Regions from separate parts of the Streptomyces sp. NPDC021096 genome, predicted to be linked through region 3. Evidence: riboswitches for the same ligand, from Rfam matches in the RefSeq annotation. Region 3 holds a riboswitch; each other region holds the start of a gene.

Region 1 (9,300 bases), on a different contig from region 3:
ATCGGCGGCCTCGCGCTCGGTGGGCTCGGCGACACAGGCGCCGGCGTGCCGCCGGGTGGTCACGAAGCCCTCGGAGGCCAGGGTGCGCAGCGCTTCGCGCACCGGCACCCGGGAGACGCCGTAACGGCGGGCCAGGAGTTCCTCGACGAGCCTACTGCCGGGAGGAAAGGCGCCGGAGACGATGTCGTCGCGGATCGCCGTGCACACGGCGTGCGCGGAAATGCCGCCCCTCCGGTGCACGCCCTCGTCATCGCCGTTCACGTACGGCCCCGCATGGGTGTACCTCCGACTTATGACTTAACCCCCGTGAATCACGGCCGATTGACGCCCGTTCAGCGACTCTATTGCAATCGGGTGGGATTTCCGATGGGTGGGCCGGTTCATGGATATCTTTTGGCCAAACACGAAGGCCCCGGCCAGGGGCCGGGGCCTTGCGTGAAGAACGGTGCCGCGATGCGGTCCTACAGGCTGACGCCATGGGCGCTCATGTAGGCGATCGGGTCGATGTCGGAGCCGTAGGTGGCACCCGTGCGGGCCTCGAAGTGCAGGTGCGGGCCCGTGACGTTGCCGGTGGCACCGGAGAGGCCGATCTGCTGGCCCGGGGTGACCGTCTGGCCGACGGAGACGTCGAGGGACGACAGGTGGGCGTACTGGGTGTACGTGCCGTCGTTGTGCTTGATGACGACGTTGTTGCCGTACGCGCCGCCCCAGCCGGCCTCGACGATGGTGCCGGCGGCGACCGCGTGGACCGAGGTGCCGGTCTCGGCGTGGATGTCGATGCCGGTGTGGCTGCCGGAGGACCACAGGCCGCTGGAGGCCTTGTAGGAGGTGGAGACGTAGGAGCTGTCGATCGGGCTCACGTAGGTGCCCAGACGCTTGCGCTCCTCGTCGCGGGCGGCGCGCTCCTTGGCGGCGCGCTCCTCCTCGATCTTGCGCTTGGCCTCTTCGGCGCGCTGCTTGGCCTCGGCGGCCTTCTGCTTGGCCGTGGCCTCGGCCTGGAGGCGGATGGCGGCCTCGTCGGCGGCGCTGCGCTGGGTCTCGGCCTGGGCGTCGACGTTGCCGGCCATGACGTCACCCATGACGATGGCCTGCGTCAGGCCGGTGTCCTCGGTGCGGTGGCCGTCGTCGGTGGAGGCGAAGGCCGGGGCGGCGACGCCGGCGACCACGCCTGCGGCGGTGAGGGTGGCTATGCCCGCCACATTGGCGCTGACGCGCACGGCACGACTCGGACGACGGTGCTTACCCATGCCTGGGCGATCCTTTCCTTCCTTCTCGCCTACCGGGTTAGCTGACGGGTTCGGAGCAGGAAGGTCTCCTACGGCTCCCTCGTGAAAGGGACCCGATTCACCCCAGGGACGTTTGGGTCCCCGGCTCCCCTTGGCTGGTGCCTCGGGAACTCGGCGATGGCTGCCCGGGACCGCGGTTGCGGCTCCGATCTGACGGACTGCCGCCCTGACGCTAATCCGCGTCGGATTCGAACGGCAAACAGAACGGCGCTTTTATGACCTACGCCACACGACCAACGTGCAACCACTGCATGAAATTGGACATAAGGGAGGCGCGTGTGCCTCTTCGGGCTCACGCGCCTCTCTTGTCCGCTCATATCCGGCACGGGGCACGGGAATACGGCGGCTGAACCTCCGTCAGGCAGGTCCGTCAGGCGGGGATGACGGTCACCTCGCCGATGCCGAGCGCCTTGACCGGCTCGGCGATCTCGGCCGCGTCGCCGACGAGGACGGTGACCATGCGGTCGACGGGGAACGCGCTGACAACGGCCGCGGTGGCCTCCACCGTGCCGGTCTCCGCGAGGCGTTCGTAGAGCCCCGCCTGGAAGTCGTCCGGGAGGTACTGCTCGACCTGGTCGGCGAGGGTGGCCGCGACGGCCGCCGCCGTCTCGTACTTCAGCGGTGCGACGCCGACCAGATTCTGCACGGCGACGTCGCGCTCGGCCTCGGTCAGGCCCTCGGCGGCCAGCGTCCGCAGCACCGCCCACAGGTCCGCCAGCGCCGGGCCGGTGTTGGGGGTGTCCACGGAGCCGCTGATGGCGAGCATGCCCGTGCCCGCGGCGCCCTGGGACGGGGGCACCGAGCGCAGCACCTGGCCGAAGGCGCGGACGCCGTAGGTGTAGCCCTTCTCCTCGCGCAGGACGCGGTCCAGGCGGGAGGTGAGGGTGCCGCCGAGGCAGTACGTGCCGAGCACCTGGGCGGGCCAGACGCGGTCGTGCCGGTCGGATCCGGCGCGGCCGATGAGCAGCTGGGTCTGGACGGCGCCGGGGCGGTCCACGATCACGACGCGGCCGGTGTCGTCCGCGGTGACCGCGGGGACGGGCCGGGGCTCGGCGCTCGATCCGGTCCAGGCGCCGAGGGACTCGGTGAGGGCCTGGTCGAGGTCGACGCCGGTGAAGTCGCCGACGATGACGGCCGTCGCCGTGGCGGGGCGGACGTGGTCCTCGTAGAAGGCGCGCACGGCGGCGGCGTCGATGCGCTTGACGGTCTCCTCGCCGCCCTGGCGGGGGCGGGAGAGCCGGGAGGTGGCCGGGAAGAGCTCGGCGGACAGCGCCATGGCGGCCCGGCGGGCGGGGTTGGCCAGCTCGTGCGGGATCTCGTCCAGCCGGTTGTTCACGAGGCGCTCGACCTCGTTCTCCGGGAAGGCCGGGGCGCGCAGGGCGTCGGCGAGCAGGCCGAGGGCCTTGGCCAGCCGGGAGGCCGGGACCTCCAGGGAGATGCGCACGGCGGGGTGGTCGGCGTGCGCGTCGAGGGTGGCGCCGCAGCGCTCGAGCTCGGCGGTGAAGTCCTCGGCGCTGAGCTTGTCGGTGCCCTCGGAGAAGGCGCGCGCCATGATCGTGGCCACCCCGTCCAGGCCCTCGGGCTCGGCCTCCAGGGGCGCGTCCAGGCTGATCTCGACGGCCACGACCTGCTGGCCGGGGCGGTGGCAGCGCAGCACGGTCAGGCCGTTGGGCAGCCGGTCGCGGTCGGGGGCCGGGAACGCCCAGGGGGTGGCCTGCCCGGGCTCGGGCTGCGGGTGGAATTCCATCGTCGCGGTGGTGCTGGATGCGGCGTCGCTCACCGGTCCGTCTCCTCTTCGTTCTGGTCGGCGTCGCCGTCGGACTGGGGTGAGGTCGGCTCGTACACCAGCACGGCCCGGTTGGCGGGGTGCAGGCGGGCCTTGGCGACGGCCTGCACCTCCTCGGGGGTGACCTCCAGGACGCGCTGCACGGCACTCAGGGCGAGCTGCGGGTCGCCGAACAGGACGGCGAAGCGGCACAGTTCGTCGGCCCGGCCGCTGACGGTGGCGAGCCGGTCCAGCCACTCGCGCTCCAGCTGGGCCTGGGCGCGCTCCATCTCCTGCGGGGTCGGCCCGTCGACGGCGAAGCGGGCCAGCTCCTCGTCGACGGCGGCCTCGATCGCGGACACCTCGACGCCGCCGGACGCCTTGACGTCCAGCCAGCCGAGGGAGGGGGCGCCGGCCAGGCGCAGCAGGCCGAAGCCGGCGGCGACGGCCGAGCGGTCGTGGCGGACCAGACGGTTGTGCAGGCGGGAGGACTCGCCGCCGCCGAGGATGGTCAGGGCGAGGTCGGCGGCGTCGGCCTCACGGGTGCCGTCGTGCGGGAGGCGGTAGGCGGCCATCAGCGCACGGGAGGGCACCTCCTCGCGCAGGACCTGGCGCAGCTCCTCGCCGATGGTGTCGGGCAGGGAGCCGTCGCGCGGGGGCTGCTTGCCGTCGTGGGAGGGGATGGAGCCGAAGTACTTCTCGATCCAGGCGAGCGTCTGCTCGGGGTCGATGTCGCCGACGACCGAGAGCACGGCGTTGCCGGGCGCGTAGTACGTGCGGAAGAAGGCGCGCGCGTCCTCCAGGGAGGCGGCGTCCAGGTCGGCCATCGAGCCGATCGGGGTGTGGTGGTACGGGTGGCCGTCGGGGTAGGCCATGGCCGTCAGCTTCTCGAAGGCCGTGCCGTAGGGCACATTGTCGTACCGCTGGCGGCGCTCGTTCTTGACGACGTCGCGCTGGTTCTCCATGGACTCGTCGTCGAGCGCGGTGAGCAGCGAGCCCATCCGGTCGGCTTCCAGCCACAGGGCCAGCTCCACCTGGTGGGCCGGCATGGTCTCGAAGTAATTGGTGCGCTCGAAGCTGGTGGTGCCGTTGAGCGAACCGCCGGCGCCCTGCACCAGCTCGAAGTGGCCGTTGCCCTTGACCTGCGCCGAGCCCTGGAACATCAGGTGCTCGAAGAGGTGGGCGAGGCCCGTGCGGCCCTTGACCTCGTGGCGCGAGCCGACGTCGTACCAGAGGCAGACGGCCGCGACAGGGGTCAGATGGTCCTCGGAGAGCACGACCCGGAGGCCATTGGCCAGGCGGTGCTCGGTCGCTGTCAGGCCGCCGGAACCGGCCTGTTGCGTGGCCGTGTGACCCATGGGCATGTACGTCCCTTCGATCTCTTGAGATCTCGCGGTGCCTCGCGACGACTCGCGTGATGAACAGTGCTGTCACTGTATGCAAGCGCGCTGACATCTGGCGAAGTTCCCGGGCCCTCGTAACCCGTACCGGACGGGTCGCGGTCGGGGTTGTCAGTGGCGCGGTCCACAATGGTCGGCGTCAGACCCGCCTCGGCAATCGATCGAAGGAGCAGCAGCCGCGATGGCCCGCCGCAGCACGAAGACCCCGCCGCCGGAAGAGTTCGAGGAGCGCATCCTCGACATCGACGTCGTCGACGAGATGCAGGGCTCCTTCCTCGAGTACGCCTACTCGGTCATCTACTCCCGCGCCCTGCCCGACGCCCGGGACGGGCTCAAGCCCGTCCAGCGCCGCATCCTGTTCCAGATGAATGACATGGGGCTGCGCCCCGAGCGTTCGTATGTGAAGTGCGCCCGGGTCGTCGGCGAGGTGATGGGTAAGCTCCATCCGCACGGCGACGCCTCGATCTACGACGCCCTGGTGCGCATGGCGCAGCCGTTCTCCATGCGGGTGCCGCTGGTCGACGGGCACGGCAACTTCGGTTCGCTGGGCAACGACGACCCGCCCGCGGCCATGCGGTACACCGAGGCCCGGATGGCGGCGGCGACGTCGCTGATGACGGAGTCGATCGACGAGGACACCGTCGATTTCTCGCCGAACTACGACGGCAGCGAGCGGGAGCCGGTCGCCCTCCCGGCCGCGTATCCGAACCTGCTGGTCAACGGCACGACCGGCATCGCGGTCGGCATGGCGACGAACATGCCGCCGCACAACCTCGGCGAGGTCATCGCCGCCGCCCGGCACCTGATCAAGCACCCGGGCGCCGATCTCGACACGCTGATGAAGTACATCCCGGGCCCCGACCTGCCCACGGGCGGCCGGATCGTCGGCCTGGGCGGGGTGCGCGACGCGTACGAGACGGGCCGCGGCACCTTCAAGATCCGGGCCACGGTCGCGGTGGAGAACGTGACCGCCCGCCGCAAGGGCCTGGTGGTCACCGAGCTGCCCTTCACGGTCGGCCCGGAGAAGGTGATCTCCAAGATCAAGGACCTGGTCGGCTCGAAGAAGCTCCAGGGCATCGCCGATGTGAAGGACCTCACCGACCGTTCGCACGGCCTGCGTCTGGTCATCGAGATCAAGAACGGCTTCAACCCCGAGGCCGTGCTGGAGCAGCTCTACAAGCTGACGCCGATGGAGGAGTCCTTCGGCATCAACAACGTCGCGCTGGTGGACGGCCAGCCGCTGACGCTGGGCCTCAAGGAGCTGCTGGAGGTCTATGTCGACCACCGCTTCGAGGTGGTGCGCCGGCGCAGCGAGTTCCGGCGCGGCAAGCGGCAGGACCGGCTGCATCTGGTCGAGGGTCTGCTGGTGGCGCTCGTCGACATCGACGAGGTCATCCGAATCATTCGATCGAGTGAGAACGCGGCGGCGGCCAAGGCGTCACTCGTGGAGCGCTTCTCGCTCTCCGAGGTGCAGACGCAGTACATCCTCGACACCCCGCTGCGCCGCCTGACGAAGTTCGACCGGATCGAGCTGGAGTCCGAGCGGGACAAGCTCAACGGGGAGATCGAGGAGCTCACCCGGATCCTGGACTCCGACACCGAGCTCCGCAAGCTCGTCTCCTCCGAACTGGCGGACGTGGCGAAGAAGTTCGGCACCGACCGGCGCACGGTGCTGCTGGAGTCGGCGGGCGCCCCGGCCTCGGCGGTCCCGCTGCAGGTGGCGGACGACCCGTGCCGGGTGCTGCTCTCCTCCACCGGGCTGCTGGCCCGTACGGCCACGGGCGAGCCGTTCCCGCCGGGGGCGGGCGAGACCAAGCGCGTCAAGCACGACGTGATCGCCTCGGCGGTCCCGGCGACGGCCCTGGGCGAGGTGGGCGCGGTGACGTCGGCCGGGCGGCTGCTGCGGCTGCGGGTGATCGACCTGCCGCAGCTGCCGGAGACGGCGGCGGCCCCGAGCCTGTCGGGCGGTGCGCCGGTCTCGGAGTTCCTGACCACCCTGGCGGACGGCGAGCGGGTGGTCTGTCTGACGACGCTGGACGAGTCCTCGCCCGGCCTGGCGATCGGCACGGAGCAGGGCGTCGTCAAGCGCGTGGTCCCCGACTATCCGGCCAACAAGGACGAGTTGGAGGTCATCTCCCTCAAGGACGGCGACGCGATCGTCGGCGCGGTCGAGCTGCGCACGGGCGAGGAGGACCTCGTCTTCGTCACCGACGACGCCCAGCTGCTGCGCTACCAGGCCTCCCAGGTGCGCCCGCAGGGGCGGCCGGCGGGCGGCATGGCGGGCATCAAGCTGTCGTCCGGCGCGAAGGTCATCTCGTTCACGGCCGTCGACCCCGCGGAGGACGCGGTGGTCTTCACGGTGGCCGGGGCCCGCGGCGGTCTGCCGGGGGCGGCATCGGAGGCGACGGCGAAGCTGACGCCGTTCGACCAGTACCCGCGCAAGGGCCGGGCGACGGGCGGCGTGCGCTGCCAGCGGTTCCTCAAGGGCGAGGACTGCCTGGTCCTGGCCTGGGCGGGGGCCGCACCGGGCCGCGCGGCGGCCGCCAACGGCACCCCCGTCGAGCTGCCGGACGCCGATCCGCGCCGTGACGGTTCGGGCACGCCGCTGCTCAAGCCGGTGGCCGCGGTGGCGGGGCCGGTGTAGGTCGCGGGCCCGGCGCGCGGTCCGGGCCGGCCCCGTCGGCCGGCTCAGGACTGCGCGTACCGCAGGACGCCCCACATGCTGTGGCCGGCGTCCTCCCCCTCGGTGGGCAGCGCGGTGTCCCGGCAGGCGTCGAGCCGGTCCCACAGGGCCCGGGCGTCGATGCCGCTGCCGATCATGACGAGCTGGGTGGCGCGCTTCTCGGAGCGCGCCCATGCCGAAGGGTAGAAGCGCAGGAAGTCGCCGACGGCGTGCACCGCGTACTTGTTCCTGTGCCCGGCCACGCCGAAGTGGACGAAGCCCTTGATGCGGTAGAGGCCCTCGGGCCTGCTGTCGAGGAACTCCATCAGCCTGCGCGGATGCATGGGGTCGTCGGATATGAACTCGACGCTCTCGTACGCGGCGTGCAGGTGGCCGTGGTGGTCGTCCTCGTCGCCCGTGCACAGGTCCTCGAAGGACAGCTGCCGGATCGCCTCGTTCCGTTCCTCTTTCGGCTTGCGGTCGAACAGCAGGTCCGGGTCGATGCGCCCGTAGGACGCCGTCACGACGGGCGTACCGGGGGCGAGCTCCGCGAGCGTCGCCGTGAGGCTCTCGCGCGCCTCGTCCCCGATCCGGTCGGTCTTGTTGAGGACCACGAGATCGGCGATGCCCACGTGCCGGTCGAGCTCCGGGTGCCGCTCCCGCGTGCCGGAGAACTCCGCGGCGTCGATCACCTCGACCAGGCCGCCGTAGACGATGGCCTTGTTCTCGCTGGCCAGGATCATCCGGATGATCTCCTGCGGCTCGGCGAGCCCGCTGGCCTCGACGACGATGACGTCGATCCGTGCCGCCGGGCGGGCCAGCCGGTCCAGGAAGCCGTCCAGCTCGCTGGTGTCGACGGCGCAGCACAGGCAGCCGTTGCCGAGGGAGACCATGGAGTCGACCTGTCCGGCGACGTTCATCGCGTCGATCTCGATGCTGCCGAAGTCGTTGACGATCGCCCCGATCCGACTGCCCCCGCTCCGCCCGAGAAGGTGGTTGAGCAGGGTCGTCTTGCCTGAGCCCAGGAAGCCGGCGAGGACGATGACCGGGATCTGTCGCTTGGCCAAGGGGGGCGCCTCCATCGTCGGTCGAGCGGGTCGTTCGCCCGTCCCAGGATAGGGGCGGGCGGCGCATCGGCCCCCGGGCACCCGTGGACCGCACCCGCATGCACCCACTCCGCGCGCCACGGGCAACCAGTCAGGTTAGGCTTACCTACGTGAGCACGTGCGCGACTGCTTCCCGCCTGTTGACCGAGCCGCTGGCCGGCACCGCCGCGACCGCGCGGACATGGCTGCTGATCGAGCAGCCGGGCCCGTGGGGCGCCGACGCGCTCACCTCCAGCCATCTCGATCCCGCCGTCGGCCGCGCCCTGGAGGAGGCGGCCGCGGGCACCGGCGTACGCGTCGCGCTGATCCGCCGCCCGGGACGGCACGCGGACTGCCACGGTCCGTCCACCCAGCGGGTCTTCGCCGCCCACACCGCGCCGGGCCGCTCCTGGATCCGTACGGCCGTGCTCGGCGACCCCGCCGCGCTGCTCGAGCTGGACCTCGCGGCGCTGGGCGCGGGCGAGCACGCCGGGCTGTGGGAGGAGTACGACGGGGATCCGCTGGCCCTCGTGTGCACCAACGGCAAGCGCGACCGCTGCTGTGCGCTCCTGGGCCGTCCCCTCGCGGCGGAGCTGGTCGCCTCGGGCGGTACCGAGGTCTGGGAGGTCACCCATATCGGTGGTCATCGCTTCGCGCCGACCCTGTTCGTCCTGCCCTACGGCTACGCCTACGGGCGGGCCACCGCGCACGCGGTCAAGGACGCGCTGGAGGCGGCGCGCGACGGCCGCATCGCCACCGCCAACTGCCGGGGCCGCTCGGCGTGGGAGCGCCCCGGCCAGGCCGCCGAGCTGGCGGTGCGCGCCCTGACCGGCGAGGAGGGCGCGGACGCCCTGGACGTCACCGCGACCGAGGGTGCGGCGCCCCGCTGGACGGTGACCGTCTCGCACACCGACGGACGCGCCTGGCGGGTCGAGGTCGAGCAGGGCGCGGCGGAGCCGCCCCGCCCCGAGAGCTGCGGCAGGGCGCTGGGCACGCCCGCCCGCATGGACGTCGCCGCCATCACCGCACTGGCGTGAGCCGCGGACGCCGCGCCCCGCGCGGCCGTCAGTCCTTCTTCTTCACGAACTCCGTGGTGTAGGTC
Region 2 (9,300 bases), on a different contig from region 3:
GAAGAGGACGCCGCCCACCCAGTACGGGTCCAGTCGCGGTGCGCGCAGCCGGGCGCCGCGGGCGCCCCGTGCGGGCGCGGTCTCGGCCCTGCTCCTGTCCTGTGCCGCGACGGGGGCGGTGGCCGAGTCCATGGGCGGGTCCTCCTCGGGCTGATTTGCGGGGGTCGGTCTGAAGTATGCGTCCTCGGCCGTGATCGTTACGACGCCCCCCTCGGTCCCGGCGGCGGGGGCGCGCATCCCGACGCCCCGCGAATCGTTGGCCGAATCAGTGGCCTGGGCCACGCCGACTCCCTACCATCGATCAACGCCGGACCATCGATCGACCCCGCACCTGTTTGCCAGCGATCTCTGCCGGGAGGCTTCATGATCCGCCGCAGGACAGCGCTCTCCTTCTCCGCCGCCACCGTGCTCGTCGCGGCGCCCCTGCTCACCGGCTGCGGGTCCACACCGCATCCGGGTGCGGCGGCGGTCGTGGGCAAGGAGCGGATCACCGTCTCGCAGCTGCAGAGTCAGGTGGCGGACGTGCGCGAGGCGCAGCGGTCCTCGCCGGAGGGGGCGCAGTTGCTGGCGGGCAGTGCGCAGCTGGGCCAGGACACGCTGGTCCGGCTGATCCAGTACCGGATCATCGAGCAGGCCGGCCGGGACAACGGCGTGGAGGTCACCCGCCGGGAGCTGCAGGAGCGGCGCGGGCAGGTCGAGCGGGTGCTCGGCGGTGCCGACGCCGTCGAGGAGCGTTTCCTGGCGGCCGGCATCGCGCCGGGCCAGATCGACCGGGAGCTGTCGGTCGGCCTGGTCCGCTCCAAGCTGGAGGACAAGCTCGGCAAGGCCCGCACGGGCGAGGTGCTGATGAAGACCTCCGACTCCCTGCGCGTGGACGTCAATCCCCGCTACGGCACGTGGGACGCCAAGCGCGGTACGGCCCGGGCCGCGCTGGAGCCGTGGCTGCGGCCGGCCGCGGCGCCCGGCGCCGAACAGCCGGCGTGAGCCGGGCGCGTCCGGTCGCCTAGGCTCGGTCGCGTGAACGACCGCGTGAACGACTCCTTTGGCCGCATCGTCCTGCTCACCACCAGCCACCGGGTCGCCCCCGGCCTGCTGTCCTGGCCCGCGTGGCAGACGCTGCGCGGCGCCGGGCGGGTGCTGTGCGCGGACGCCGGCCATCCGCAGCTGCCGTATCTGCGGGAGGCGGGCGTGGAGGTCGAGCACGCCTCGCCGACCGCCCGCGAGCTCGTCGACTACTGCGCGGACGGGCGGCGCACCGCGGTGGTGATCACCTCCGCGGAGGGGGAGTCGGCCCTCACCGACGGCCTGGCCCGGCTGGCGGGCTCCGGCCGCGAGTCGATGCCCGCGCTGGAGCTGCTGCCCGGCTCCTACGACCTGCCCGGCGCCCGGCTGCTGGACGTGGTGCAGGTCATGGACCGGATCCGGCTGGCCTGCCCGTGGAGCGGCATCCGCACCCACCAGGACCTGGCGAAGTACGGCCTGGAGGAGACGTACGAGCTGTTGGAGGCCATCGAGACCGGTGACCGGGAGGCTTTGCGCGAGGAGCTCGGCGACGTCCTGCTGCAGGTCGTCTTCCACGCCCGGATCGCGCAGGACGACGCGGACGAGCCGTTCTCCGTCGACGATGTGGCGGGCACCATCGTCGACAAGCTCATCCACCGCCACCCGCACGTCTTCGGCGAGGAGAGCGCGCGGACGCCGGAGGACGTCAGGGAGCACTGGCTGCGCACCAAGGCCGCCGAGAAGGGCCGCGACTCCGTCACCGAGGGCGTCCCGCTGGGGCAGCCGGCCCTCGCGCTCGCCGCGAAGCTCGCCTCCCGGGCCCGTACCGAGGGCCTGGACGTGGCCCTGCCGGTGGGGGAGGGCGTCGGCTACGAGCTGCTGGCCCTGGCCGTGCGGGCCGAGGCGGCCGGCACCGAGCCGGAGACGGCGCTGCGGGCGGCCGCCCGCACCTACCGGGACGCGATCCTCGCCGCGGAGAGGGCGCGGGGGGAGCAAGGGGAGTAAGGGGCCGCCACCCGTTCGGCCCACGCGCGGTCTTGACACGGCGCGCGGCGGGTACCCGACATCCATGCGCACTGAGCACATGGACCTCGCACTGCCGCACTGGGTCGGCGGCATCGCCCCCTTCATCGTGGGGCTGTGCGTCTGCGCCCTGCTGATCCTGGCCTTCGTGTACGGGCAGCGCTGGCGCGACAGGGAGCCGCCGCCCCCGGCCCAGCCGCAGCGCCGCCAGGGCTCCTGGCAGACGCGGCAGGAGCACGACCGGGGTCCGGCCTCGCCCGACCATGGCCCCGGGCACAACGACGACGAGGAGAGCTCGGTCGGCTACGTCGTCGAGCACCGGGAGTCGGACCAGCTGCAGACCGAGGCCAACGGCGAGCGTGTGCTGCCGCACGAGATCAACAACCCCGGCAGCCACCCCGAGGAGCGCTCGGAGGACCGCAAGAAGTGGGACCCGGGCAGCAGCGGGGCCTTCGGCAGCGGCGGCGGCGGGCACCACTAGCGGGGCCGCGGGTAGCGTCGGGGCGTGCACGACACGAACGACCGTATGCCCACGCCCCCCGCCCCGCCGCTGTTCACCTGGGAATTCGCGGCCGACCCCTACCCGGCGTACGCCTGGCTGCGCGAGCACGCCCCCGTGCACCGCACCGCCCTGCCCAGCGGTGTCGAGGCCTGGCTGGTCACCCGGTACGCCGACGCCCGGCAGGCGCTCGCCGACCAGCGGCTGTCGAAGAACCCCGTGCACCACTCCGAGAGCGCCCACGGCAAGGGCAAGGTCGGCATCCCCGGCGAGCGCAGCGCCAATTTGATGACGCATCTGCTCAACATCGATCCGCCGGACCACACCCGGCTGCGCCGACTGGTCTCCAAGGCGTTCACCCCGCGCCGGGTCGCGGAGTTCGCGCCCCGCGTGCAGGAGCTGACGGATCAGCTCATCGACGCCTTCGCGGAGAGAGGGGAGGCGGACCTCATCCACGAGTTCGCCTTCCCCCTCCCCATCTATGCCATCTGCGACCTGCTCGGGGTGCCGCGCGAGGACCAGGACGACTTCCGGGACTGGGCGGGAATGATGATCCGCCACGGCGGCGGGCCGCGCGGCGGAGTGGCCCGCTCGGTGAAGAAGATGCGGGGCTATCTCACGGAGCTGATCCACCGTAAGCGGGAGGATCTCGGCGAAGACCTCATCTCCGGACTGATCAGGGCGAGTGACCACGGTGAGCACCTCACCGAGGACGAGGCCGCGGCCATGGCCTTCATTCTGCTTTTTGCTGGTTTTGAAACAACTGTGAACCTGATCGGTAACGGAACCTACGCCCTTCTGCGCAATCCCGGGCAGCGCGAGCGCCTCCAGCGCGCCCTGCGCGAGGGCGACGAGAGCCTGCTGGCCACCGGCGTGGAGGAACTGCTGCGCTACGACGGTCCCGTGGAGCTGGCGACCTGGCGGTTCGCCACGCAGGACCTGCCCCTGGGCGGGCAGCGCATCGCCGAGGGCGACCCCGTGCTCGTCGTCCTCGCCGCCGCGGACCGCGACCCCGAGCGGTTCGCCGACCCCGACACCCTTGACCTGGCCCGGCGCGACAACCAGCACCTGGGCTACGGACACGGCATCCACTACTGCCTGGGGGCGCCCCTGGCGCGCCTGGAGGGGCAGGTGGCGCTGGCGACGCTGCTGCGCCGGATGCCCGATCTGCGCCTGGGTGCGGAGCCGGAGGATCTGCGCTGGCGCGGGGGTCTGATCATGCGTGGATTGCGCACTTTGCCCGTCGAGTTCACCCCGGCGCCGCCCGCCGACTGACGCCCTATCAGGCGACGTGACCTTCGCGTGACCTCGGATACACCGGCTTGTGACGACCCGGACCCGTCGCTATGTTCGACGACCACATCAGCCGCCACACGAGAGGGCCACCCCATGCGCTTCGGGAACGGAAGACATCGCCGCCCCCGTCAGATACCCGCCATCGTGCTCGCGGCGGGGGTGACGGGGGCGGGCATCGCGATGCCGCTGATGGCGGCGACCGCGGCGACGGCCGCGGACACGGGCACCTGGGACAAGGTCGCCCAATGCGAGAGCGGCAAGCTGTGGAGCGCCAACACCGGCAACGGATTCTTCGGCGGCCTGCAGCTCACCCAGCAGATGTGGGAGCAGAACGGCGGCATCTCCTACGCGCCGCGCCCGGACCTGGCCAGCAGGTCGCAGCAGATAGCCGTCGCCGAACGGATCCTGGCCGCCGAGGGCCCGGACGCCTGGCGCAGTTGCGCCGTCAAGTCGGGTCTGTCGAAGGACGCTCCGGCGCCCGAGGTGAACCCCGGCCGCATCATCGAGACCCCCGAGCCCGAGGCCACCGGCAAGCCGGCGCCCGAGCGCTCCGCTCCCGCCACGCCGGAGCACAAGACCCCCGCCGACCGCGCGCCCGGCACCAACGAGCCCGCGCCCGACGCGTCCAAGACGCCCGGCAAGCCCACTCCGTCGGACCCCGCCGCGAGCCCGTCCGCGGACCCCTCCACACCTGCGGGCCAGACCCCCGGACAGCCGGACGGCAAGCACCGCAAGGACCCCTCGGCCGAACCCTCCACCGGTCCGGCCGCCCCCTCCGCCACACCCTCGGGCACGCCCACCGACGCCGCGCCCACCGCCCCGCGCACGCCGGGCGACGACGCGAGTGCGGAGCCGGGTACGGGCAAGCACCGCAGCGAGCCGCCGCGTTCGGGCGAGCCGCAGCGCCCCTCGCGCGACGGCGGTGACGCCCGGACGGGCGTACCGGGTGCGACGGACTACACCGTGCAGCCCGGTGACAACCTGTCAGCCATCGCACAGGACCACTCGGTCAACGGTGGTTGGCAGACGATCTATCAGAAGAACGAAAAAGTTGTCGGAACCGATCCGGATCTCATCAAGCCTGGTCAGCGGCTCGATATCCGTCCGTAGCCGGGGGGTTCGGGGCGAATGTCCGTTCCAGTCGAAAGTGAGACATGGGTCTCGTTGGCTTTGGGCTGGACGGAGCTCGTCCGTTCTTCTCAAACCCCCTCTCACCTGCGGAAACAGGAGGTTCCTGTGGGTAACTTCCAGCAACTGTGGCTGAAAAGTGGGGTTTGAACCCGTCGGCCCGCTGTGTTTAACGTCGTCACCGCTCGCCACCGCGAGCACCACGGTCGCTACGCCGAATCCTGCCGGCGGCCGGGGGAGTCGTCGCGCAAGCGCCGTTGGCAGGAGCGGGGGAACCAAGGTAAGGCGCCGGACCGGTCCGACGGCCTCACGGCCGGGGGAGCGGGACGGCTTGGGGTGAAGCCCGGAGCGCAGCCGCGCACCGGGCCGGGCAAACTCACAGCCCGAACCCGACAGCTCACCTCGTAGGCGTCGGTGAGGAAACCGACTTATGTCCAAGGGCAAGCACCGTCGTCCGTCCAAGGCCGTCCGCATCGTCACGCTCGCCGGCGTCGCCGGCGTCGCAGTGGCCGCCCCGCTGATGGTCGCGACCTCCGCCAACGCCGCCTCCGTTTCGACCTGGGACAAGGTCGCCCAGTGCGAGTCCAGCGGCAACTGGGCCATCAACACCGGCAACGGCTACTACGGCGGCCTGCAGTTCTCGCAGTCCTCCTGGAAGGCCGCCGGCGGCACCCAGTACGCCGCGCGCGCCGACCTGGCCACCAAGGCCCAGCAGATCGCCACCGCCGAGCGTCTCCTCGCCATGCAGGGCCCGGGTGCCTGGGGCTGCGCCGGCGCCGGCGGCCTGACCGCCGGTGGCGCGAAGGCCGACGTCGACACCTCCGGCTCCGGCTCCGTGGTGAAGAAGAAGTCCACGAAGTCCTCCTCCTCCGCCGCGGGCGAGACCTCCACCAAGAGCCGCGCCGACCGCGCCGAGCGCCCCTCCGCGCCCAAGCACGCCAAGCCGCAGGCGGAGACCGCCGAGGAGGCCCCGGCCGCCCCGAAGCAGACCGCGCCGAAGCACGCCGCCCCCGCCAAGCCGGTCAAGCAGGGTGACGGCGAGTACGAGGTCAAGGAAGGCGACACCCTCGGCTCCATCGCCGACGCCAAGAAGGTCGACGGCGGCTGGCAGAAGCTCTACGACCGCAACAAGGACATCATCGACAACGCGGACCTGATCTTCCCGGGTCAGAAGCTGCATCTCAGCTGATCACCGGCTGAGCGCCGCGCTCATCCGCGGGACCGCCCCGCTCCGATGCGACTTCCCCCCGAGCCGCATCGGAGCGGGGCTCCGCCGTTTTCCCCGCCCATTCATCCGGTGATCTCGGCTTTTGTGCCATTTTTCGGTCCGGTGGCAGGTCCAAGGGCCGGTGCAGCCTCCGGGGCCCGTTAGGCTCGTGCTGCAGAACTCCAGACACATCACGAAGGAGACCCTCGTGCCGTCCATCGACGTCGTCGTAGCTCGCGAGATCCTCGACTCGCGAGGCAACCCCACGGTCGAGGTCGAGGTCGGCCTCGACGACGGCTCCACGGGCCGTGCCGCCGTGCCGTCCGGCGCCTCCACCGGTGCCTTCGAGGCCATCGAGCTGCGCGACGGTGACCCGAACCGCTACCTGGGCAAGGGCGTCGAGAAGGCGGTTCTCGCCGTCATCGAGCAGATCGGCCCGGAGCTCGTCGGCTACGACGCCACCGAGCAGCGCCTGATCGACCAGGCGATGTTCGACCTGGACGCCACCGACAACAAGGGCTCGCTCGGCGCCAACGCCATCCTGGGCGTCTCCCTGGCCGTCGCGCACGCCGCCTCCGAGGCGTCCGACCTGCCGCTGTTCCGCTACCTCGGCGGCCCGAACGCGCACCTGCTGCCCGTTCCGATGATGAACATCCTCAACGGCGGCTCGCACGCCGACTCCAACGTGGACATCCAGGAGTTCATGATCGCGCCGATCGGCGCGGAGTCCTTCTCCGAGGCCCTGCGCTGGGGCACCGAGGTCTACCACACCCTCAAGAAGGTGCTGAAGGGCCGCGGCCTGTCCACCGGCCTCGGCGACGAGGGCGGCTTCGCCCCGAACCTCGGCTCCAACCGCGAGGCCCTCGACCTCATCCTCGAGGCCATCAAGGAGGCCGGCTACACCCCCGGCCAGGACATCGCGCTGGCGCTCGACGTCGCCGCCTCCGAGTTCTACAAGGACGGCGTCTACACCTTCGAGGGCAAGGACCGCTCCGCCGCCGAGATGACGGAGTACTACGCCGAGCTCGTCGAGGCGTACCCGCTGGTCTCCATCGAGGACCCGCTGTTCGAGGACGACTGGGCCGGCTGGAACACCATCACCGAGAAGCTCGGCGACAAGGTCCAGCTCGTCGGTGACGACCTGTTCGTCACCAACCCCGAGCGCCTGGCCCGCGGCATCGAGGAGAACTCCGCGAACGCCCTGCTGGTCAAGGTCAACCAGATCGGCTCGCTGACCGAGACCCTGGACGCCGTCGAGCTGGCCCAGCGCAACGGCTTCAAGTGCATGATGTCCCACCGCTCCGGCGAGACCGAGGACGTCACCATCGCCGACCTGGCCGTCGCCACCAACTGCGGCCAGATCAAGACCGGCGCCCCGGCCCGCTCCGAGCGCGTCGCCAAGTACAACCAGCTGCTGCGCATCGAGGAGATCCTCGACGACGCCGCGGTGTACGCCGGCCGCAGCGCGTTCCCGCGCTTCAAGGGCTGACCTTCTCGCCAGTCTCCGTACGTCCCCGGCCGCGGTCCCGTACCGTGTCCGGGGACGTACGTTCGTGGCGGACTCTTCCAGGGGAGGCGACGTGGGCGCGGACCGGTTCTCCACCGCGACCAGGCTCAAGGCGCTGGGCACGGCCCTCGTGCAGGGGCCGACCGCGGCCCGGATCTACCGCGCCGGGCCCCCGCGGCGCAGCCGGCTCACCGGCCGGGCGGCGCTGCTCGCCCTCGTCGTCTGCTCCCTCGTCGTCGCCCTCGCCTACCCCATGCGCCAGTGGGTCACCCAGCGTTCGGACATCGCCGAGCAGCGGCACCGCACCGAGCAGGCGCGGGAGCAGGTCAAGCGGCTGCGCGACGAGAAGGCCCGGCTCGAGGACCCGGCGTACGTGGAGCAGCAGGCGCGCGAGCACCTGCACTTCGTACGGCCCGGCGAGACCGGCTACACCGTGGCGGACGGCAGCGGCGGCACCCGCCAGCGCCGCAACGAAGGCGCCGCCGACCGCCCCTGGTACAGCAACCTCTTCGACGGCGTGGACACCTCCGACGGCCACCGCTGACCCTGCACATTCTTTCGACAAGACCGAGCGAGCACGAGCGAGCACATGGACACCCCTCCTCCGAAGACCGAGCCCACCGAGCCGACCGACGCCGACATCGCCGCGTTCAAGGAGCAGCTGGGGCGCCCGCCGCGCGGGCTGCGCGCCATCGCGCACCGCTGCCCCTGCGGTCAGCCCGACGTCGTCGAGACGGCCCCCCGGCTGCCGGACGGCACGCCGTTCCCGACGACGTACTACCTGACCTGCCCGCGTGCCGCCTCCGCGATCGGCACCCTCGAGGGCTCGGGCCTGATGAAGGAGATGCAGGACCGGCTGGCGACCGACCCGGAGCTGGCCGCCGCCTACCGGGCCGCGCACGAGGACTACCTCGCGCGCCGCGACGCGATCGAGGTGCTGGAGGGCTTCCCGAGCGCCGGCGGCATGCCGGACCGGGTCAAGTGCCTGCACGTGCTGGTCGGGCACTCGCTGGTGGCCGGCCCCGGCGTGAACCCCTTCGGTGACGAGGCGCTGGCGCTGCTGCCGGAGTGGTGGGCCAAGGGCCCGTGCGTGAGCCCGTGCGGCGAGTCGGGCGAGGGGTGCGCATGACGCGCGTCGCCGCCATCGACTGCGGGACGAACTCGATCCGGCTGCTCGTCGCGGACGCCGACCCCGCCACCGGTGAACTCAAGGAGCTCGACCGGCGGATGACGATCGTCCGGCTCGGCCAGGGCGTGGACCGCACGGGCCGCCTGGCGCCGGAGGCGCTGGAGCGCACGTTCGCCGCGTGCTGCGAGTACGCCGAGGTCATCGAGGCGCACGGCGCCCAGCGGGTGCGCTTCGTGGCCACGTCCGCCTCGCGGGACGCGGAGAACCGCGAGGACTTCGTGCGCGGCGTCGTGGAGATCCTGGGCGTGGAGCCCGAGGTGATCAGCGGTGACCAGGAGGCGGAGTTCTCCTTCACCGGCGCCACCAGGGAGCTCGCCGGGCGCGCCGACCTGGCCACCCCGTTCCTGGTCGTGGACATCGGCGGCGGCTCGACCGAGTTCGTGGTCGGCGAGGAGCACGTGCGGGCCGCGCGCAGCGTGGACGTGGGCTGCGTACGGATGACGGAACGT
Region 3 (9,300 bases):
CGCCCCACGCTCCACGACGCGCTGGCCGCCACCGACCTGCTGGAGCACGCCCTGCGCCCGCTCGCCGCCCGGCCCCCCGACCGGGGGATCACCCACGCGGTGAGCGGGGGCCTGGCCACCCTGCCCGGACTGGTCGCCCACCACCGCCACGGCACCCCGTTCCTGCTCACTGAGCACGGCGTCTACCTGCGCGAGCGCTACCTGGGATTCCGCACCGAGCCCTACCGCTGGCCGGTCAAGGCCCTGATGCTGGGCCTGTTCCGGATGCTCGCCCGGGAGAGCTACCGGTGCGCCGCCCTCGTCACCCCCGGCAACCGCTACAACCGGCGCTGGGAAGAGCACGGCGGCACCCCGCCCGAGCGCATCCGCACCGTCTACAACGGCGTCGACCCGGCCGCGTTCCCGCCCGCCGGACCGGAACCGCACACCCCCACCCTGAGCTGGGCCGGGCGGGTCGACCCCATCAAGGGCCTGGAGACCCTCATCCGCGCCTTCGCGCTCGTACGGGCCGAGCTGCCCGACGCGCGGCTGCGCCTGTTCGGCGGCACCCCGCGCGGCGGCGAGGGCTACCGCACCGCCTGCGAAGCGCTGGCCGCCGAGCTCGGCGCGGCCGACGCCGTCACCTTCGAAGGACGCGTCGAGGACATTCGCGACGCCTACGCCGCCGGCAACGTGGTGATGCTCTCCAGCATCAGCGAAGGCTTCCCCTTCACCCTCATCGAAGCCATGTCGTGCGGCCGGGCCACCGTCTCCACGGATGTGGGCGGCGTCCGCGAGGCGGTGGGCGACAGCGGACTGGTCGTACCGCCGCGCGACCCGAAGAGTATGGCCAGCGCGGCACTGCGGCTGCTGCGCGATGCGGCACTGCGCGCCCGCATGGGCGAGGCCGCCCGGCTGCGCGTCATCGAACAGTTCACGCTCCGGCAGACCATCAACGCCTTCCGCGACATCTACCACGACCTCTCCGGCCTGCGGCAGAACCTTCCGGAGACCCTTCACATCCCCGAGACCGTGCCCGTCATGGCCCTGGCCGCCGGCGGTGCCCGATGAGCGGACTGCTGCGGCTCGTGCCCGAGGAGCCCGAACCCGCCCACGACCTCGCGGTCGCCGCACCGCGCACCCGCTCCCGCCCCCGGTGGGCCGCGGACCCGGTCGACGAACTCGCCGAGGAACTGGGCGGGGTGTGCGCCGCGGCCGTCCACCCGGACGAGATAGCCGCCGTCCTGGAGGCCGACGGGCTGACGGGCGAGCAGATCGCCGAGCGTTACGGGCGCCACGACGCCTTCGAGCTGGCGGCCGAGCTCTACGCCCGGGTGCCCCGCAGCCACCCCGAGCCGGAACCCCGGCCCGACCCCTGGCGCGTCGCACCCGGCCCGTTCCTCCTGCGCTCCCTGGTGTTCACCCTGCCCGGCTTCGGCTACGCCCTCGGCTCGCCCCTGACGGGCGGGACACGGGAGAGCCTCGGGCTGCCCGCCGGCACCGGGGCGCTGGTGGCCTCCGCGCTCGTGGCCTGGGCCTTCAACCAGGCCCTCGCCCACCGCGCGTACACCCGGCTCGCGGCCGGCGGGCGCGCGGCGGCGGGCCGCTGCCTGGCGACGGGCGCCCCGCTCGGCGCCCTGCTCGCCACCGGCGCCGCACTGGCCCTGCCCGCACCCGCGGGGGCGCTCGCCTTCGCGGCCGGCCAGGCCCTCTATCTGGCGGCGGCCACCGTCCTGCTGGTCCTCGGCCGGGAACGGCTCCTGCTGCTCGCCCTGCTCCCCACCGCCACCGGGGGAGCGGTCGTCCTGTTCACCCAGCCGCCGCCCGTGGTGGGCGTCGCCCTGCTGCTCGCCTCGGTCGGGGGCGCCCTGTTCGCGGCCGGACATGAGATCACCCGCACCCGGCGCGAGGAGGACGCGCCGGCCGGGCCGCCGGCACCCTCCCCGCTCGCCTCGGTCCCCTTCGGACTGTTCGGCCTCGGCTGCGGAGCGCTGACCGCCCTCGCCACCCTCGGCGACACGGTCCTCCACCACGAGAGCGGCGCGAGCGGCCCCGCCGTCCTCGCCCTCACCCTCAGCATGGGCGCCGCCGAATGGCTGCTCTACCGCTGCCGGGGCCTGGCCCTCGCGGCGCTGACCGCCGCCACGACCACCACCGGACTGCTGCTCGGAGCCGTCCGGGTCCTCACCCTCTGCGCCGGCGGCTACCTCGCCGCCCTGACCGCCCTCACCCTCGCCGTCGGCGCCCTGTGGCCCGGCGCCGCCCCGCCCGACGCCGTGCACCTGGCCGCGCTGCTCGCGCTCGGAGCGGTGCTCTGGTCCGGGCTGCTGCTCCAGGCCTACGGCACCGCCTGGATCCCCGCCCTGCTCTGCCTGGGCGCCGCCGGAACCGAGACCGCCGCCCTCGCGCTGCGGATCTGGGCCCCGGCAACCGGTCAGCTCGTGATCTGTTCCGGTGCGGCGGCCGCCCTGCTGGCCGTCGCCACCGCCCTGCTCGGGCGGATCACCACGCACCGCTGACCGGCGCCGGCCGGGTTCCGGCCGGCACCACGTTCCGCCGCACCACGTCCCCGGCACCACCGTCCCTCATGGAGGAGACCCGCATGTCCGCACCGGCAACCGTCGCCGTCACCGGCGCCGAAGGCTTCATCGGCTCGCACCTCGTCCAGGCGCTCGTCGCCGACGGCCACCGCGTCCGCGCGATGGTGCAGTACAACTCCTTCTCGTCCTTCGGCTGGCTCGAGGACCTGCCCGCCGACGTGCTGGACCACGTCGAGGTGGTCCTCGGCGACGTCCGCGACCCCGGCTCCGTCACGGGCCTGGTCAAGGGCGCCGAGACCGTCTACCACCTGGCCGCGCTCATCGCCATCCCGTACTCCTACCGGGCCCCGCACAGCTACGTCGAGACCAACGTCACCGGCACCCTCAACGTCCTCGAGGCCGTACGCCACCTCGACGTCCCGCGCCTGGTCCACACCTCCACCAGCGAGACCTACGGCACCGCGCAGACCGTGCCCATCACCGAGGACCACCCCATCAACACCCAGTCCCCGTACGCCGCGTCCAAGGCGGGCGGCGACCGGCTCGCCGACAGCTACCACGCCAGCTTCGGCCTTCCCGTGGTCACCCTGCGCCCCTTCAACACCTTCGGCCCGCGCCAGTCCATGCGGGCCGTCATCCCCACCGTCATCGGCCAGGTCGCCGCCGGGGAACGCACCATCACCCTCGGCGACCTGCGCCCCACCCGTGACTTCAGCTATGTGGCGGACACCGTCGCCGCCTTCCGCGCCGTCGCCGCCGCGCCCGCCGCCGCCGTCCTCGGCCGCACCTTCAACTCCGGCACCGGCGAGGAGATATCCATCGGCGACCTGGTGACCCTCATCGGCAAGCTCATGGACACCGACCTCGACGTCCGCGAGGACCCGGCCCGCGTGCGGCCCGCCGCCTCCGAAGTGATGCGGCTGGTCTGCGACTCCTCCCGGCTGCGGGCCGCCACCGGCTGGAGCCCCGCCCACACCCTCGAAGAAGGCCTGCGCGAAGCCATCGCCTTCTTCCGCGACCCGGTCAACCTCGGCCGGTACAAGACCGGCCTCTACAACGTCTGACGCCCGCCCCGCGCACGGCCCGACGAGAGACCACCCATCGCGAGAGAGGAACGGCACCCATGCACGTAGTGATCCTGGCCGGAGGCAAGGGCGTCCGGCTGCGCCCGTACACCACCGCACTGCCCAAGCCCCTGGTGCCCATCGGCGACCAGCACGCCATCCTCGAGATCGTCATGCGCCAGCTGGCCGGCGCCGGATTCACCAGCTGCACCCTGGCCATCGGCCACCTCGGCCACATCATCCGGGCCTATGTGGGCGACGGCTCCCAGTGGGGCATCCACGTCGACTACACCTCCGAGGAGAGCCCGCTGGGCACCATGGGACCGCTGCTCACCATGACCGACCGGCTGCCCGAGCACTTCCTGGTCATGAACGGCGACATCCTCACCGACCTCGACTTCGGCGACGTCCTGCGCGACCACGTCGCCTCCCGGGCGCCGCTGACCATCGCCACCTACGCCCGCAAGGTCAACATCGACTTCGGCGTCCTGACCACCGACTCCGGCCGCGTCGTCGGCTTCGCCGAGAAGCCCAGCATGGACTACCGCGTCTCCATGGGCGTCTACGGAGTCTCCCGCTCCGCCCTCGCCCGCTACACCCCCGGCCTGCCGCTGGGCTTCGACGAACTGGTCCTGGACCTGCTCGGCGACGGCACCCCGCCCAACGCCTACGCCTTCGACGGCTACTGGCTCGACATCGGCCGCCCCGACGACTACGACCGGGCCAACGCCGAGTTCTCCGTCCACCGAGACCTGCTGATGAAGGGAGCGTGACGGCGCGTCATGCGCATTCTCGTCCTGGGCGCCACCGGCTTCCTGGGCCGGCACGCCGCCGAACGCCTGCGCGCCCTCCCGGGCGCGCGGGTGCTCGACGGCGGCCGGGCCCCCGGCTCCGCCCTGCCCGTCGACCTGGCCGGGGCGGACCCCGGCCACCTCGCGGCCGTGCTGCGCGAGGCCGCCCCCGACGCCGTCGTCAACTGCGCCGGCGCGGTCGGCGGCAGCGCGCTCGCGCTGACCGCCGTCAACGCCCGTGGCCCCGCCGCCCTGTGCGAAGCCCTGCACGCGGCCGCCCCCGACGCACGCCTGGTCCACCTGGGCTCGGCCGCGGAGTACGGCCCGTCCGACGGCCACCGGCCCGTCGCCGAGGCCGACCCGGCCCGCCCGCTCGGCCTCTACGGCGCGAGCAAGCTCGCCGGCACCCTCGCCGTCACCGGCTCCGGCCTCGACGCCGTCGTCCTGCGGGTGTTCAACCCCGTCGGCCCCGGCGCCCCCGCCGCCTCCCTGCCCGGCCGGCTCGCCCAGGAGCTGCACCGGGCCGGGCCCGACGACCGGGTACGCACCGGAGACCTCTCCGCCTACCGCGACTTCGTCGACGCGCGGGACGTGGCCGACGCCGTCGTACGCGCCGTGACGGCCCCCCGGCCGCTGCCCGGCGTCCTGAACGTCGCCGGCGGCACCGCCCGGCCCGTGCGGGACGTCGCCGAGGGGCTGCTGCGGGCCGCCGGCTTCGCCGGGGCGGCGGCGGACCGGATCGACGAGGGCGGCGACGGCTCGCCGCGCTCGGCCGCCGTGCCCTGGCAGCAGGCGGACATCACGGCCGCCGCCCGCGCCCTGGAGTGGGTGCCGCGCCACCGGCTGGAGGACTCCCTGGCCGACCTGTGGGCCGAGACCCGCGGCCGGCCCGCGGAGCCGGTGCGATGACACGCCCCGCACCGCCGGACGACGGACAGCGCCTGCTCGTACCGCTGTACGCGCACCCGGCCGCGCACCCACGGGAATGGGCCGCGCTGACGGCGGCCGCCCCCGGCCTGCACGCGGTCGTGCTCAACGTCGCCGACGGCCCCGGCAGCCGCCCCGACCCGCACTTCAGGGCCGCCGCCGGGCGGCTGCGCGGCGCGGGCGTGCGGCTGCTGGGCTACGTCGACACCGCCTACGGCCGGCGCCCGCCCCGCGCGGTGGTCGCCGACGTCCGCCGGCACCGCAGGTGGTACGACGTGGACGGGGTCTTCTTCGACCAGGCGGCCGAGGGCGCCGCACTGCTGCCGCGCTACCGGTGGCTGGTCATGACCGCCCGGGTGCTGGGCGCGCGCACCGCCGTCCTGAACCCGGGCACCCACCCCGACCCCGGCTACGCCTCCTTCGCCGACGTCCTCGTCACCTTCGAAGGCGCCTGGGAGGACTACCGGCGTGCCGGGGTGCCCGACTGGACGGCCGACCATCCGCCCGGGCGCTTCTGCCACCTCGTCTACGGCGTGCCCGAGGGAGCGCAGGCGCAGGTGGCCCGCACCGCGGGGGCGCGGGGCGCCGGCGTGCACTGCGCGGTGCCGGGGACCGGGGCCAACCCGTGGTGCAGCGCGCCGCTGCCGGTGGCCCGGTGACCGGCCGGCGCGCCCGCGCGGGCCTCTTCGGTGTCCTCCTGCTCGTCCTCGCGGCCTGTTCGAGCCCGTCGGAGGAGGGGGCGGAGCCGGGCGGGGAGAGCCCGGTGGACCGGATGACGGCGGCGCCGGACGGCAGCCCGCCGCCGGCCTCCCGGCGCTGGCAGCCGCGGCCGGGCACCCGCTGGCAGTGGCAGCTCGGCGGACAGGTCGACACCTCCGTGGACGTCCCCGTCTACGACATCGACGGTTTCGAGAACTCCGCCGAAACGGTGGCGCGATTGCACGCCCGGGGCCGCAAAGTGATCTGTTACATCAACGCCGGGGCCTGGGAGGACTTCCGGCCGGATCACGCGCGTTTTCCCAAAGCCCTGCTCGGCAGGAACAACAAGGGCTGGGACGGTGAGAAATGGCTGGACATCCGCCGTCTCGACGACTTGCGGCCCCTCATGGCCGCCCGCATCGACATGTGCCGGCAAAAGGGTTTCGACGCGGTGGAACCCGATCTGACCGAGGGGTTTCGCAATCGCACCGGATTCCCGCTCTCGGCCGCGGATCAGCTGGCGTTCAACCGGATGCTGGTGAAGCTGGCTCATGAGCGCGGGCTGGCCATCGGTTTGAAGAACGATCTCGAGCAGATCCCCGAGCTGGTACGGGACTTCGATTTCGCGGTCAACGAACAGTGCGCGCAGTACGGGGAGTGCGAGAAGCTCACGCCGTTCGTGAAGCAGAACAAAGCGGTCTTCCATGTCGAATACGACCTGTCGACGGGGGAGTTCTGCGGCACCGCGAAGCGGCTGGGGCTGAGCTCGATGAAGAAGAAGCTCGAGCTGGACGCCTGGCGGCAGCCGTGCTGACCGAGCAGTGCGGAGCCTGGGCTTCCGTGCTTCAAGTGCCCCTCGGGACACGGGTTTAGGCGCAGACGGCGGGTGGTGGAGGGGGCGCGGTTCCGCGTGTGACCCCGAAGTGAAGAAGTTCACAGATGACCGTTTCGGCGCCGAATTTGAGCGATTGATGGTGCAGGATCTTTCACCGAACACAAGATCCCGTCACCGAGGCGGGCGACCCGGGCGGACGCCGAGTCCTGCCGCCGCACCGGGTGCGGAATCGAATGATGAATCGGCAGGAGCGGGAGACCCAAGCGGTAACGGACCATGAAAGCGGTGGTCCTTGGGGTGAAGCCACATGCGTGGCCGGGCAACTTCGCAGCCCGAACCCGACAGGTCATCTTTCGTAGGCGGATGCCGAAGGGCTTTGGCATGTCTGCGTTTCCTCGCATACCTGCACTCGCTTCCCGGGCCGGCACCGCGTCGGCCCTCACCGCCGCCACGCTCGCGGCATCGGTGCTCATCCCCGGCCTCGCCACCGGCGCCCAGGCGGCGACCCCGGGCGAGCAGGCACTGAAGGTCGCGGCCTCCAAGAAGGGCTCGCCCTACCAGTACGGCGCCACGGGACCGAACCGGTTCGACTGCTCGGGCCTGACGCTCTACTCGTTCAAGAAGGTCGGCAAGAACCTCCCGCGCACCGCCCAGAGCCAGTACAACTCCACCCGGCACCTGTCCAGCGGCTCGCGTCAGGTCGGTGACCTCGTCTTCTTCCACTCCGGCAGCAACGTCTACCACGTGGGGATCTACGCGGGTAGCAACAAGATCTGGCACTCTCCCAAGCCCGGCGGCTCCGTCCGGCTGGAGAAGATCTGGACCAACAGCGTCTGGTACGGCCGCGTGAAGTAGCCGCTCAGCGTCGGCCCCCTTGTCCCGGGACGCCGGACGGGCCCAGAATCCAGCCCGTCCGGCGGTTTCGGGAAGGGGCGCGGATGGCCAGCGGCAGCGGCGTGGAGACGCACACGGTCCAGGGCGCGGTCCGGGGACGGACCGAGGAGCAACTCGCGGTCTTCCGCGGCATCCCCTACGCCCGGCCACCGGTGGGCGAGCTGCGCTTCGCCGCACCCCAGCCGCCCCCGGCCTGGGACGGGGTCAGGGAGGCCGTGGAGTTCGGGCCGCCGCCCCCGCAGTCCGGGCCCTTCCGTGCCCCCGGAGACATACCGGGCACCGACTGGCTCACCCTGAACGTCTGGACCCCGGACCCCGGCGGATCCGGGCTGCCGGTCCTGGTGTGGATCCCGGGCGGCGGCTACGTCTCCGGCGCCACGAACGACCCCCTGTACGACGCCGCGCACATAGCCCGGCACGGCCTGGTCGTGGTCACCGTCAACTACCGGGTGGGCGCCGAGGGCCTCGCCCAGCTCGCCGGCGCCCCCGCCAACCGCGCCCTGCTCGACCAGATCGCGGCCCTGGAATGGGTGCGGCAGAACATCGCCCGCTTCGGCGGCAACCCGGACCGGGTCACCCTCTGCGGACAGTCCGCCGGAGCGGGCTCCATCGCCACCCTGCTGGCGGCACCCCTGACCGCCGGCCTCTTCCGACGGGCCATCACCCAGTCCGTACCGGGCCTCTACGTCACCCCCGCCCTCGCGAAGGACGTCGCACAGACCTTCGCCGCCCGGCTCGGCGCCGCCCCCACCGCCGCCTCCCTCGCGGCGATCGCGCCGCAGCGCCTGGCCGAGGAGGTGGACGTACTGATGGCGGGCCTGCCCGCCCACGTGGACCGCTGGGGCCGGCTGGCCCGCTCGGGCGTCCCCTTCTGCCCCGTCGTGGACGGCGACCTGGTGCCGGACGTGCCCTGGCGGAGCCTGCGCGACGGCCGCGCGAGCGAGGTCGGCCTGCTGACCGGTCACACCCGCGACGAGTTCCGGCCGTTCCTGGTGCTGTCCGGCGGCCTGGAGAAGATCACCGAGGAGGACGCCACGACGGCGCTGCGGACCTTCGCCCCCGCACCCGACGGCGAGCGCGCCTACCGCGCCGCCCACCCGGGCGCCTCCGCTGCCGCTCTCTTCGACCTCGTCCACGCCGACGCGCTCTTCCGCGTCCCCTCCCTGCACCTGGCGGACGCCCACTCCGCCGGCGGCGGCACGGCCCACCTCTACGAACTGTGCTGGCCCGCGCCCGCGCTGGGCGGCGCGCTGGGCGCGGCCCACGGTCTCGACGCCCAGCTGCTCTTCGGCAACTACTCCGCCCCCGCCGCCCGGCTGCTGTTCGGCGAGGACCCGCCGCCCGCGGAGGCCCTCGCGCTCGCCGAGGACATCCGCCGCTCGTGGGCGTCGTTCGCCGCCCACGGCGACCCCGGCTGGCCGGCCTACCGGGTCACCGACGGGCGGCTCACCCGGCTCCTGGACGCCGAGGTGAGCACGGCCCCCTATCCCCATGACGCGTCCCGGCGGATCTGGGAAGGACACGGCGTCGAACCCTTCGACCTCCCCTGACCCGGAACGCGGACGCGGTCA

The links. A riboswitch is a leader RNA that binds a small molecule or an ion and turns the genes downstream of it on or off. The one in region 3 is predicted to bind cyclic di-AMP.
Region 1: linked by a shared signal. The riboswitch ahead of AB0G59_RS12345 (peptidoglycan DD-metalloendopeptidase family protein) and the one ahead of AB0G59_RS24255 (C40 family peptidase) in region 3 are both predicted to bind cyclic di-AMP.
Region 2: linked by a shared signal. The riboswitch ahead of AB0G59_RS06955 (transglycosylase family protein) and the one ahead of AB0G59_RS24255 (C40 family peptidase) in region 3 are both predicted to bind cyclic di-AMP.

What each region holds. Positions count from the first base shown of each region.
Region 1 is NZ_JBFADG010000006.1:164,082-173,381, forward strand. It holds gene AB0G59_RS12340 (GntR family transcriptional regulator) at 1-261, opposite strand, end outside; gene AB0G59_RS12345 (peptidoglycan DD-metalloendopeptidase family protein) at 462-1,247, opposite strand; cyclic di-AMP (ydaO/yuaA leader) riboswitch at 1,259-1,413, opposite strand; gene AB0G59_RS12350 (pitrilysin family protein) at 1,657-3,033, opposite strand; gene AB0G59_RS12355 (pitrilysin family protein) at 3,063-4,409, opposite strand; gene AB0G59_RS12360 (DNA topoisomerase IV subunit A) at 4,633-7,095, shown strand; gene AB0G59_RS12365 (GTP-binding protein) at 7,140-8,180, opposite strand; gene AB0G59_RS12370 (sucrase ferredoxin) at 8,330-9,235, shown strand; gene AB0G59_RS12375 (ABC transporter substrate-binding protein) at 9,264-9,300, opposite strand, start outside.
Region 2 is NZ_JBFADG010000003.1:115,284-124,583, reverse strand. It holds gene AB0G59_RS06985 (DUF2079 domain-containing protein) at 1-132, opposite strand, end outside; gene AB0G59_RS06980 (SurA N-terminal domain-containing protein) at 364-984, shown strand; gene AB0G59_RS06975 (nucleoside triphosphate pyrophosphohydrolase) at 1,018-2,007, shown strand; gene AB0G59_RS06970 (DUF6479 family protein) at 2,072-2,506, shown strand; gene AB0G59_RS06965 (cytochrome P450) at 2,552-3,799, shown strand; gene AB0G59_RS06960 (transglycosylase family protein) at 3,965-4,930, shown strand; cyclic di-AMP (ydaO/yuaA leader) riboswitch at 5,225-5,374, shown strand; gene AB0G59_RS06955 (transglycosylase family protein) at 5,379-6,137, shown strand; gene eno (phosphopyruvate hydratase) at 6,364-7,644, shown strand; gene AB0G59_RS06945 (septum formation initiator family protein) at 7,736-8,206, shown strand; gene AB0G59_RS06940 (DUF501 domain-containing protein) at 8,252-8,791, shown strand; gene AB0G59_RS06935 (Ppx/GppA phosphatase family protein) at 8,788-9,300, shown strand, end outside.
Region 3 is NZ_JBFADG010000024.1:37,808-47,107, reverse strand. It holds gene pelF (GT4 family glycosyltransferase PelF) at 1-1,050, shown strand, start outside; gene AB0G59_RS24285 (hypothetical protein) at 1,047-2,498, shown strand; gene AB0G59_RS24280 (SDR family NAD(P)-dependent oxidoreductase) at 2,582-3,583, shown strand; gene AB0G59_RS24275 (sugar phosphate nucleotidyltransferase) at 3,643-4,356, shown strand; gene AB0G59_RS24270 (NAD-dependent epimerase/dehydratase family protein) at 4,366-5,283, shown strand; gene AB0G59_RS24265 (spherulation-specific family 4 protein) at 5,280-5,960, shown strand; gene AB0G59_RS24260 (endo alpha-1,4 polygalactosaminidase) at 5,927-6,814, shown strand; cyclic di-AMP (ydaO/yuaA leader) riboswitch at 7,060-7,213, shown strand; gene AB0G59_RS24255 (C40 family peptidase) at 7,217-7,690, shown strand; gene AB0G59_RS24250 (carboxylesterase family protein) at 7,774-9,279, shown strand; gene AB0G59_RS24245 (YchJ family protein) at 9,298-9,300, opposite strand, start outside.